2 regions of the Brucella sp. LJL56 genome follow, and region 2 is predicted to be linked to the other one. Evidence: predicted binding sites of a transcription regulator. Region 2 holds the regulator's gene; the other holds the start of a gene.

Region 1 (5,072 bases), on a different contig from region 2:
CCGCATTTCAGATCGCCGCAAGCTTTTGCTCATCTGCGCCACTACTGGCCTGATCGGCATGATCGCCCTTCCATACCTCATGCAACATTGGTACCTCTTGGCGGCCGTTTTGTTCCTGTGGGGTGGCGTGGTAGCAGGCCTCTATACGATCGGCCTTGCGCATCTCGGGTCGGAACTGACTGGCCGTGAGCTTGCATCCGCCAATGCCGCTTTTGTGTTCTGCTATGCCATCGGCATGCTTGCCGGACCACAAGCCGTCGGCGTCGGTATGGACATGCTGGGGCCACAAGGATTTCCGATGACTCTCGGTATGTTTTTTGCTGCATATGCACTCTTTGCAGCAGGAAGACTGCTTTTGCGGAAGAAGCAGGCTTGACTTTTCGCCACCAATACGTAGTGTCGCGCCAAATTTCCGCTGCCGGATGAGATTACCGGAATCGCTGGAGGTTTCCATCCATTGAGCATGATCCCGAGAGTTGGGAACCGGTTTTCGGAAAGATCATGCTCCGGCAAAGATACAGAGCAGGTAATTCGATATGGCCAAGGCTACGACGATCAAGATCAAGCTTTTGTCGACCGCTGACACCGGCTTCTTCTACGTAACGAAGAAGAACAGCCGCACGATGACGGAAAAGATGACAAAGACCAAGTATGACCCGATTGCGCGCAAGCACGTCGATTTCAAGGAAACGAAGATCAAGTAATTCGCTTCCGATCGTCATCGACAAGACGATTGAAATAAAAAGCCGTCTCGAAAGAGACGGCTTTTTGCTTTCCATCCCGCGCTTAATCTTAGGCTGCAGAGGAGACGATGCGGTTACGACCGCCTTTCTTTGCCTGATAAAGCGCGACATCTGTCCTCGAGAAAAGAGCGTCGGCGCTGTCTCCCATCAACCTCAGTCCAGCGACCCCCATGCTGATGGTCAGATTAACCTTGTGCTTGCCGTTGGCGACAATAAAGGACGTGTCCGACACAGCAATGCGGATTCGCTCTGCGACAGCCTTCGCGGCTTCCACATCACTGTCCGGCAGAACTACGACAAATTCCTCTCCGCCGTAGCGACACATGAGATCCATCCCGCGGATATTCTTGCGCAGACGCGCTGCAAACTCACGAAGGACATCGTCACCGGCATCATGCCCATATTGGTCATTGATCCGTTTGAAGTGATCGAAGTCGAGCATAATGACTGACAATGGACGCTCACGCCCAATGGCGCGTGTCAGCAGGACAGGCATGTGCGTATCAAGATAACGGCGGTTGTGCAGCCCTGTAAGACTATCCGTCACCGCCATGGTGATTGTGCGATTGAGGCTCTGCCGCAAAAGATCATTGTAGCACTTCCGCTTGATCTGGGTCCGCAGACGAGCGAAGAGTTCCAGCTTCTCAAGCGGGCGCATCAGATAGTCGTTCACGCCAAGTTCCAGCGCACGCACCACGAGCGCTCCTTCATCTTCTCGAACGACGAGAATGATCGGCACCAGTCTGGTGCGTTCTATGGTTCGTAGCTGCGAACAAAGACGAAGCGGATCGTAGTAAGTGAAGTTGGCCGAAACGACGATGCTATCGTAATCGGTATCTATCGCCCGGATCAATGCCGTGTTGGCATCGCTGGCCACATCAACACGGTAGTTCTCACCAAGAATGAGCCTTAGACGTGCAGCAGCCAGTTCATCCTCATCAACGATGAGAATACGCGCGACCTCGTCCTCATCGGCATAATTACCGCCCATCTTGCTTGCCAGCAGCGTTTCCACCTCGGCATCGGCAATTGTACCGGTCCGTTGGAACAGCTCGTCAGAAACCAGTTTCAGCCGTGCCAGGCTCTTCACACGCGACATAAGTTGAAGATCACTGACAGGCTTGGACAGAAAGTCATCGGCGCCGGCTTCGAGACCACGAATCTTGTCTTCGGAACCATCGAGCGAAGTGACCATCACAACCGGAATATTGGATGTGCGCGGATCATCCTTTAGACGACGGCACACTTCAAAACCGTCCATATCCGGCATCAATATGTCAAGGAGCACGACATCAATCTGCCCGCCCAGGCAAATTTCTATGGCCTCGGGTCCATTATAAGCCGTAACAACTTCATAATATTCAGATAGCAGCCGTGCCTCGAGGAGCTTTACATTGGAATCCACATCGTCAACGACGAGAATTCGTGCAGTCATGATGCCCCTCGCCCTATTTTCCGCTAAGCGTCGCCCAGATAGGATTTAATTGTTTCTATGAAGCGTGGAACCGATATCGGCTTGGATATATAGGCTTCACAGCCTCCCTGCCGAATGCGTTCCTCGTCGCCCTTCATTGCAAACGCCGTTACGGCAATAACCGGAATATGTCGTAATTCGTCGTCGTCCTTCAGCCATTTGGTAACTTCCAGCCCCGACACTTCGGGTAGCTGTATGTCCATAAGAATCAGGTCAGGTCGATGTTCACGTGCAAGATCAAGCGCCTCAAGCCCGTTTCTCGTCCTGATGGTCTCATATCCGCTGGCTTCGATAAGATCGCGAAACAACTTCATATTCAGCTCGTTGTCTTCGACGATCATTACGCTTTTCGGCATCGAAAGTTCCTTGGTCTTATTCCCTGTAGCAACCCGGCATTTGCTCGATTTTCTTATCTGCCAGAATGTCCCCACTTTTTAGACTGCGAATAGTTTAACCTCATTTCATTGATGAAAGGCAAATAATTCCATTGTTCCTCGACAAGTCGACCGGTACACATTCGGCGAAACCATGGGAAAAGCGGAGAAACCACATGAAAGAGCCGATGGGCCAAGCGGATGCCGAAGCAATCGCTATTGAGGCGTTGGGGTGGCTGGCGCAGGATAAGGACCTGCTGCCTCGCTTTCTCGCACTGACAGGCATAGAGGCCACGTCGATTCGACAAGCAGCGCTAGAGCCCGGCTTTCTTGCCGGTGTATTACAGTTTTTTCTCGCGCATGAGCCGACATTGATTCGCTACTGCGAAGACGCAGGTCGTGATCCGGGAACAATCGAAAAAGCTCTGACGTACCTGCCTGGAGGAGTAAACCAGCACCTTTAGCTCAATGTCCCAATCGATATATTGAAAAGCCCGGCTTGCCGGGCTTTTTATTGACTATTCAGCGGCAGGATTTGCCGTAGCGGCCTCAGCTTCATCTGAAACCGACAACACGTTCAGCTCATGCTGCTTGCCATCGCGTGCAGTCCAGGAAATTGACTGGCCAGGAGCAAGGCCGATCAACGCAGTTCCGATAGGCGTGAGAATCGAAATCTTGCTTTGTGCGATATCCGCCTCGCCTGGATAAACCAGCGTCACCCGGCGTTCTTGTCCATCATTGGAACGAAACTCCACGGTAGAGCCCATGTGAATCACGTTCTGCGGCAAACGCTTCGCGGGCACCACTTTCGCACGATCGAGTTCGACCATCAGTTCCTCGGCAATCTCCTCGAGACGTTCGGAAACATTGGTGGCCAACCCCATCAGGCGTTCATAGTCGATTTCGCTGACGACGATATTGGGCTTCTTGCGATTCTTTCCGCTCATGGCGAGTGCTCACTGCTGTTGAAAGGTAATAAATCTCCGTGCTGTCTTTCGGCACGAAGCTGTTCAGATTGATTTTGGTGAAAGCGCTTATTTGAAATCCGCTGTCGAACAGGCGGCGTACCGTCCCCCGGAGTTCCCCTGCGCTAGGCAGAACTCGAGGGTAGCTATCCCGTGATCGGATAAACCCGATGAAGTATGGATGCAAAACGGTTGTTCATGGCGCTAAACTTGGTGATATTCCCGGCAATGTCAAGTGTAAGACCAGCCAGCATCATATATCCCGGTGGCGTTCCGGCCTTTCGATGCTATAAAAGGATGTTCCTTTTATGTTCATCAGACGGCTCGTCCTCATGGCTGACACCACTGCCCCCAACAATCCGGAAAAAGGTGTATGCCGCGATTGTCTTTCGCCGCAGAAATCGGACGCGATCAGGCGATGCCATGCATGTGGCAGTCCCCGCCTTCTACGCCATAAAGAGCTTTATAAGCTCACCTTGGCACATATTGATTGCGACGCATTTTACGCCTCGGTTGAAAAACGGGACAATCCTGAACTGCGAGACAAACCGCTCATCATTGGCGGCGGGAAGCGCGGTGTTGTGTCGACCGCCTGCTATCTTGCTCGCATTCACGGCGTACGATCAGCAATGCCTATGTTCAAGGCGCTGGAAGCGTGTCCTGACGCAGTCGTCGTCAAGCCGAACATGGAAAAATATGTCCGCGTCGGTCGCGAAATCCGACAGATGATGCGTGACCTGACACCGCTCGTGGAGCCTCTGTCCATTGATGAAGCTTTTCTGGACCTGAGTGGTACAGAGCGCCTGCATAAGGCGCCACCTGCTATTGTTCTCGCCCGCTTTGCCAAACGAGTAGAGGATGAAATCGGCATTTCCGCTTCGATTGGGCTATCTTACTGTAAGTTTTTAGCCAAAGTTGCGTCCGACATCGAAAAACCGCGGGGGTTCTCTGTCATCGGCGAGGTGGAAGCACTGACATTTCTGCGGGACCGATCTGTCAGCACAATCTGGGGTGTCGGCAAGGCCTTTGCAGCCAAGTTGGAAAGCGACGGAATTCGGTCTATTGGCCAGCTACAGACAATGCAGGAAGGGTCGCTCATGAAGGCCTATGGCGCGATGGGACAGCGTCTTTATCGTTTGTCCCGAGGCCAGGATAGCCGCAAAGTTGAGCCGGACCATGACATGAAAAGCGTTTCAGCCGAGACGACCTTCAACAACGACCTGTCAGAGGCCTGCGACCTCATTCCGGTTCTTCGCGCGCTCGCCGAAAAGGTCTCGCGGCGGCTGAAAGCAGGAGAAATCGCCGGTCGCATCGTCGTCCTGAAGCTGAAAACGCAAGATTTCAAATCGCGCACGCGCAATCGTCAGCTTGCCGACCCGACCCAGCTAGCCGACAGGATCTTCCGCCACGGATTACAGCTTCTTGAAAAGGAACTAGACGGGACTCGATTTCGGTTGCTTGGAATTGGGGTTAGCGAGATTTCTTCAAGTGATCGGGCCGACCCACCTGACCTTGT
Region 2 (5,072 bases):
GTAATGCCGTTTGCTGTCTTCGGCCTTGTGTTGATGCCATTGCAACTGGACTGGGTGCCTTTGCAGATCGTGGGCTGGGGTATCTTCGCTGTCAGACACATTGCCTCTTTTGTTGCGGCGTGGTCCCCCGATGGCAATCCCGGCGCCATGCCTGCACTCACTCTCGTTTTCTGGACCATTGCGCTTGTTCTGGCTGTTGTTTTGTCGACTAGACTGAAGGTGTTGGCGCTGCCCTTCATCGTTCTTGGGTTCGCTGCTTTCGTCAGGGAACCTTTTCCCGACATCGTGGTATCAGAAGATGCCAAACTGGTTGGAGTCCGACTGGCTGATGGGAGATTTGCAGTCAATCGGAGCCGTCCGTCGCAATTTACAGTCGATAATTGGAAAACAGCATATCTGGTCGAAGAATTCATTGCACCGCCATCGGGCAAAAACAGAAAACGAACGGATTCGGATGGGTTCGAATGTGAAGATGGATTGTGCACGATCAACTTGCGCGATGGCCACACACTGGCCTACACAGCAGATATCGCGATGCAAGAGATCGCCTGCAACATTGGCGATGTGGTCATTCTCGCTGTTCCTGGCAAGGAATCTTCGTGCGGGCGCTCAACAACTCTGAGCATCAGTAAACGCGATCTGGCGCTAAAGGGATCTGTGGAGATAAGACTCGGAAAAGCAGCAGAACAAAACCGAACTCCTCAGGCCTTATCCTTAATTTCACCCAAAACAACGAAAGCTGAGGCGGCATCGCCAACATCTGAGCTGCAACAGGACAGCCGGATAACATTTGCTGTCGATACACCGAGCCGTCCCTGGCATTTGCATCGCATCCATTCACGTCCGGCACGCGGTTTAGCGGAACGCGAGTACAAACCAAAATCCCGCTCTGCCCAAAATGCAGCGAGCTGTTCATCAGACGCCAATGATGATGCAAATCGCTGCGAATAATCCTGGAAGGCTCCCGGCTAAAAGGGAACTTTGGATACGCTCTATCTCTTTGCTTTACGCATTTTCCAGCGCAAAGCCGTTTCTCTTTTTGCCGGAAACATCTTAATAGCGGCGGATCAGGCCAACAAGCTTACCTTGAACCCGTACTCGGTCAGGGCCGAAGATTCGTGTCTCATAGGCAGGGTTGGCTGCTTCGAGCGCGATGGATGCACCCTTACGACGAAAGCGCTTCAATGTGGCTTCTTCGTCATCGACGAGAGCGACGACGATTTCACCAGGATTTGCGGATTCGCCACGCTTGATGATGACTGTGTCTCCATCGAAAATTCCGGCATCGATCATTGAATCGCCTCTGACCTCGAGAGCGTAATGCTCACCCGCACCAATCATTTCTGGCGGAAGGTTGAGGGAATGGGTCTGATTCTGGATGGCTGAAATCGGCACACCAGCAGCAATTCGCCCCATGACCGGCACGGAAACAGTTGCAGACGTGTCGTCATTCGTGGCCACAGGGGCAGGGCGCAACGGTGGAGGCGGCGGCGCTTTGCCAAGGCTACCTTCGATAACGCTAGGAGCGAACTTCTTTTGTGCATTGAGCCCTGGAGCAATAGAATCCGGCAGGCGCAGGACCTCAAGCGCACGTGCTCGGTTCGGCAAACGACGAATGAAGCCACGTTCCTCCAGAGCGGTGATCAGACGATGGATACCCGATTTTGAAGCCAGATCGAGCGCTTCCTTCATTTCATCGAAAGACGGGGGAATGCCCGTTTCTTTTAGACGTTCATGAATGAACAGCAGAAGCTCGTGCTGTTTACGGGTTAACATGCGCGACACCCTCCCGGCCAAGAATCGAGAAAAACAAAACCAGAACGAACACTATATGTTCCAGTCTTGTTCTGCAATGGTTTTAAAATCATTAACGCTTGAGCCGAGAGCGAACGGAATGCCATGCTTGCAGAGCTTTATTTGCAAGTCAGGGCAATGTGAAGTTTAAATAATATATAATTTACAATAGATTATATGTTGTTCTTCATGCATTATCGAGGTCGAAAGTTGTGTCAAATCTATAGCATGAGGACACGGCAATCGTCGCCGACCGCAGCCTCTGGGGCGTTCTCATCCCTGATGAGAAGTGCTTTCGAGCCGACGAGAGCCGAAAGCATAGACGAATCCTGGATTGGAAATGGCTTTGCTATCAGAGTTCCATCCGGGGTTGATTCGATTGTAGCTCGGATATAATCGCGGCGGTGGTCATTCGCAGGTAGGGTCGCGTCCAGCTTTGCGGGCCGGATATCGGCATCGAGGCTGGTTCCGGCAAGCTTGGCGACAAGCGGACGGAGAAAGACAAGGCTACAGACGAGGCTCGAAACGGGATTGCCTGGCAAGCCTATAACATGCACAATTTTGCTGTTCACACTGATGCGTCCGTACATCAGGGGTTTGCCCGGCCTCATGGCTATCTTCCAAAAATCGAGATTGACGCCCAATTTCTGAAGCGCGCCATGCACAAAATCCCGATCACCGACGGACGCGCCGCCAATCGTCACCAGAATGTCGATGCCACTTTGCAGGCTGTCTGCTATAGCCTGTTCGATCTTGGCAGGATCGTCCGGAATAATCCCCTTATCTTCAGGGCTGCCGCCCGCTCGCCTTATGATTTCAGCGATTCCGACGCTGTTTGACGCAACAATCTGGTCTTTTCCGGGTGTTTCACCCGGCGCGACAAGCTCATCACCGGTCGCGACGATTGCCACCTTGGGTTTTTGGAATACGTCGATTTTCGCGTGTCCGCTTGCAGCGGCGAGCGACAGGGCAGCGGCATCCAGCTCACGTCCGCTCGAAATGACGATATTACCAGGCGAAAAGTCGAGCCCCGCGCGGCGTATATGCCGTCCCGGCTCTATTCCTTCGTGAACAGTGAGCCGGTTACCCGAACGCTCGGTATGTTCCTGAATGACAATTGTGTCTGTGCCTTTGGGCAATGGCGCGCCGGTGAAAATGCGAACCGCCTGTCCGATCCCCAATTTGCCCTCGAAGCGATTGCCCGCCGCCGATTCACCGATGATGTCGAAAACGACTGGATAAGAGATGTTGTCCGGTGCGATCAGGGCGTAACCATCCATTGCCGACCCGTCGAAAGGCGGCTGGAGAAAATGCGCCAGCACAGGTGTTGCAACCACGCGCCCGCCCGCATCGGACAAGGTGACTTGCTCTTTGCCGTGCGGTTCCGCAGATTTCAGGATGCGGGCCAGTGCTTCATCGACCGGGAGAAGGGACATGGTGTTTCCTCTCGAACTGAATTGTGGACCCGTTTAGAGCATAAAGCCTGTCTGGAAGAATTGATCCAGAACAAGGTTCAGCGATTATGCCGTCCAGTCACCTGATTTGCCGCCGCTTTTTTCGGTAACGCGGATGCCGCCGATCTCCATATGTTTGTCGACGGCTTTGGCCATGTCATAGATGGTAAGACACGTTACGGAAACGGCAGCGAGGGCTTCCATTTCCACGCCAGTGCGTCCTTTGAGCTTGGCGAGTGCGCGAACGCGCAAACCGGGTAGTGCCTGATCCGGTTCGATTTCGACAGCGACTTTGGTCAGCATAAGCGGATGGCAGAGGGGAATCAGGTCGGCGGTCTTTTTTGCCGCCATGATGCCTGCTAGACGCGCAGCGCCAATGACGTCACCCTTCGCGGCATTGCCTTCCAGAATGATCGCCAGCGTTTCCGGCTTCATTCTGACCGATCCTTCGGCTGTGGCTTGGCGTTCAGTTTCATCCTTGGCCCCAACATCCACCATATTGGCAGCACCGGTCTGGTCGATATGGGTGAGCTTGGACGTCATTGGTCAGGCCTTGTCGGTCAGGAGTTCACGGGTGGCCGCCGCGACATCTTCCCGGCGCATCAGGCTCTCGCCGATGAGGAAGGTCCCGATTCCGGATTTTTCCAAACGCAGGCAATCTTCGTGTGTGAATATGCCGCTTTCACCAACCAGAACACGATCGGAAGGTGCCATTCTCGACAGGCGTTCCGACACGGCGAGATCAACCTCAAACGTACGCAAATTGCGATTGTTGACGCCGAGCAGACGCGACGAAAGCTTCAGTGCGCGTTCCATCTCGGTTTCGTCGTGAACTTCGATGAGTGCATCCATGCCAAGATCGAACGCGGTTTCTTCCAACGCCTTTGCCAGATCGTCATCGACGCTAGCAAGAATGATCAGAATGCAGTCCGCACCCCAGCTACGCGCTTCATGCACTTGGTATGTATCGAACAGAAAGTCCTTGCGCAGGGCTGGGAGACTGCAAGCGTTACGCGCTGCTGTCAGAAATTCCGGTGCTCCCTGAAAGGATGGCGTATCAGTCAGTACGGAAAGACAAGCGGCACCGCCGGCCTCGTAGGCTTTTGCAAGTGCTGGCGGATCGAAATGAGGGCGGATGAGGCCCTTCGAAGGGCTTGCCTTCTTGATCTCGGCGATCAGTGCAAATTCACCAGCAGCGCGTTTGGCCTCCAGCGCGCTGAGGAAACCGCGCGGCGCTTCCTGATCCTGTGCACGCGCCTTGAGATCGGCGACGGTGCGTTCGGCCTTGGCCGCAGAGATTTCTTCGCGCTTGTATGCCTCGATCTTGCGCAGAATGTCGGTGGACATGACTTAATCCTTTCCGTCAGGCAGCTTTGTCGTTCGAAACGGCAATCACCTTCTGCAAGACAGCAAGTGCTGCACCGCTGTCGATGGATTGCGCTGCGAGAGCGATGCCTTCTTTCAGATCCTTCGCTTTGCCTGCAATGATGAGTGCTGCACCTGAATTGAGCAGGACGATGTCTCGATAGGCATTTTTACTGCCTTCAAGCACGCCGAGCAAAGCCTTGGCATTCAGCGAAGCCTCGCCACCCTTCAGTTCTGCCGGATCGCAACGACGGAGTCCAACTTCTTCCGGCGTGATTTCAAAAGTACGGATTTGACCATTTTCAAGAGCGGCAACTTGTGTCGTTCCAGCGGTGGTCATTTCATCAAGCCCGTCGCCGTAAACTACCCAGGCTGCTTCGGAGCCTAGTTCCTTGAGCACTTCAGCCAACGGTACGAGCCATTGCGGAGCAAACACGCCAACAAGCTGACGTTTGACAC

What was found. The regulator LexA, encoded in region 2, represses DNA repair genes until DNA is damaged. The targets are predictions, from matches to a motif close to TGTTCNNNNTGTGTTCNG.
Region 1: ACYSN1_RS09915 (DNA polymerase IV) is a predicted target of LexA. The motif match lies at 3,855-3,872, and genes of this name have one in related genera.

Annotation. Positions count from the first base shown of each region.
Region 1 is NZ_JBTXLQ010000002.1:276,232-281,303, forward strand. It holds gene ACYSN1_RS09885 (MFS transporter) at 1-376, shown strand, start outside; gene rpmG (50S ribosomal protein L33) at 537-704, shown strand; gene ACYSN1_RS09895 (PleD family two-component system response regulator) at 793-2,178, opposite strand; gene ACYSN1_RS09900 (response regulator) at 2,202-2,573, opposite strand; gene ACYSN1_RS09905 (DUF3572 domain-containing protein) at 2,768-3,055, shown strand; gene rnk (nucleoside diphosphate kinase regulator) at 3,110-3,538, opposite strand; gene ACYSN1_RS09915 (DNA polymerase IV) at 3,889-5,072, shown strand, end outside.
Region 2 is NZ_JBTXLQ010000001.1:97,197-102,268, forward strand. It holds gene ACYSN1_RS00525 (ComEC/Rec2 family competence protein) at 1-951, shown strand, start outside; gene lexA (transcriptional repressor LexA) at 1,054-1,776, opposite strand; gene ACYSN1_RS00535 (molybdopterin molybdotransferase MoeA) at 2,016-3,230, opposite strand; gene moaC (cyclic pyranopterin monophosphate synthase MoaC) at 3,315-3,791, opposite strand; gene trpC (indole-3-glycerol phosphate synthase TrpC) at 3,795-4,595, opposite strand; gene trpD (anthranilate phosphoribosyltransferase) at 4,612-5,072, opposite strand, start outside.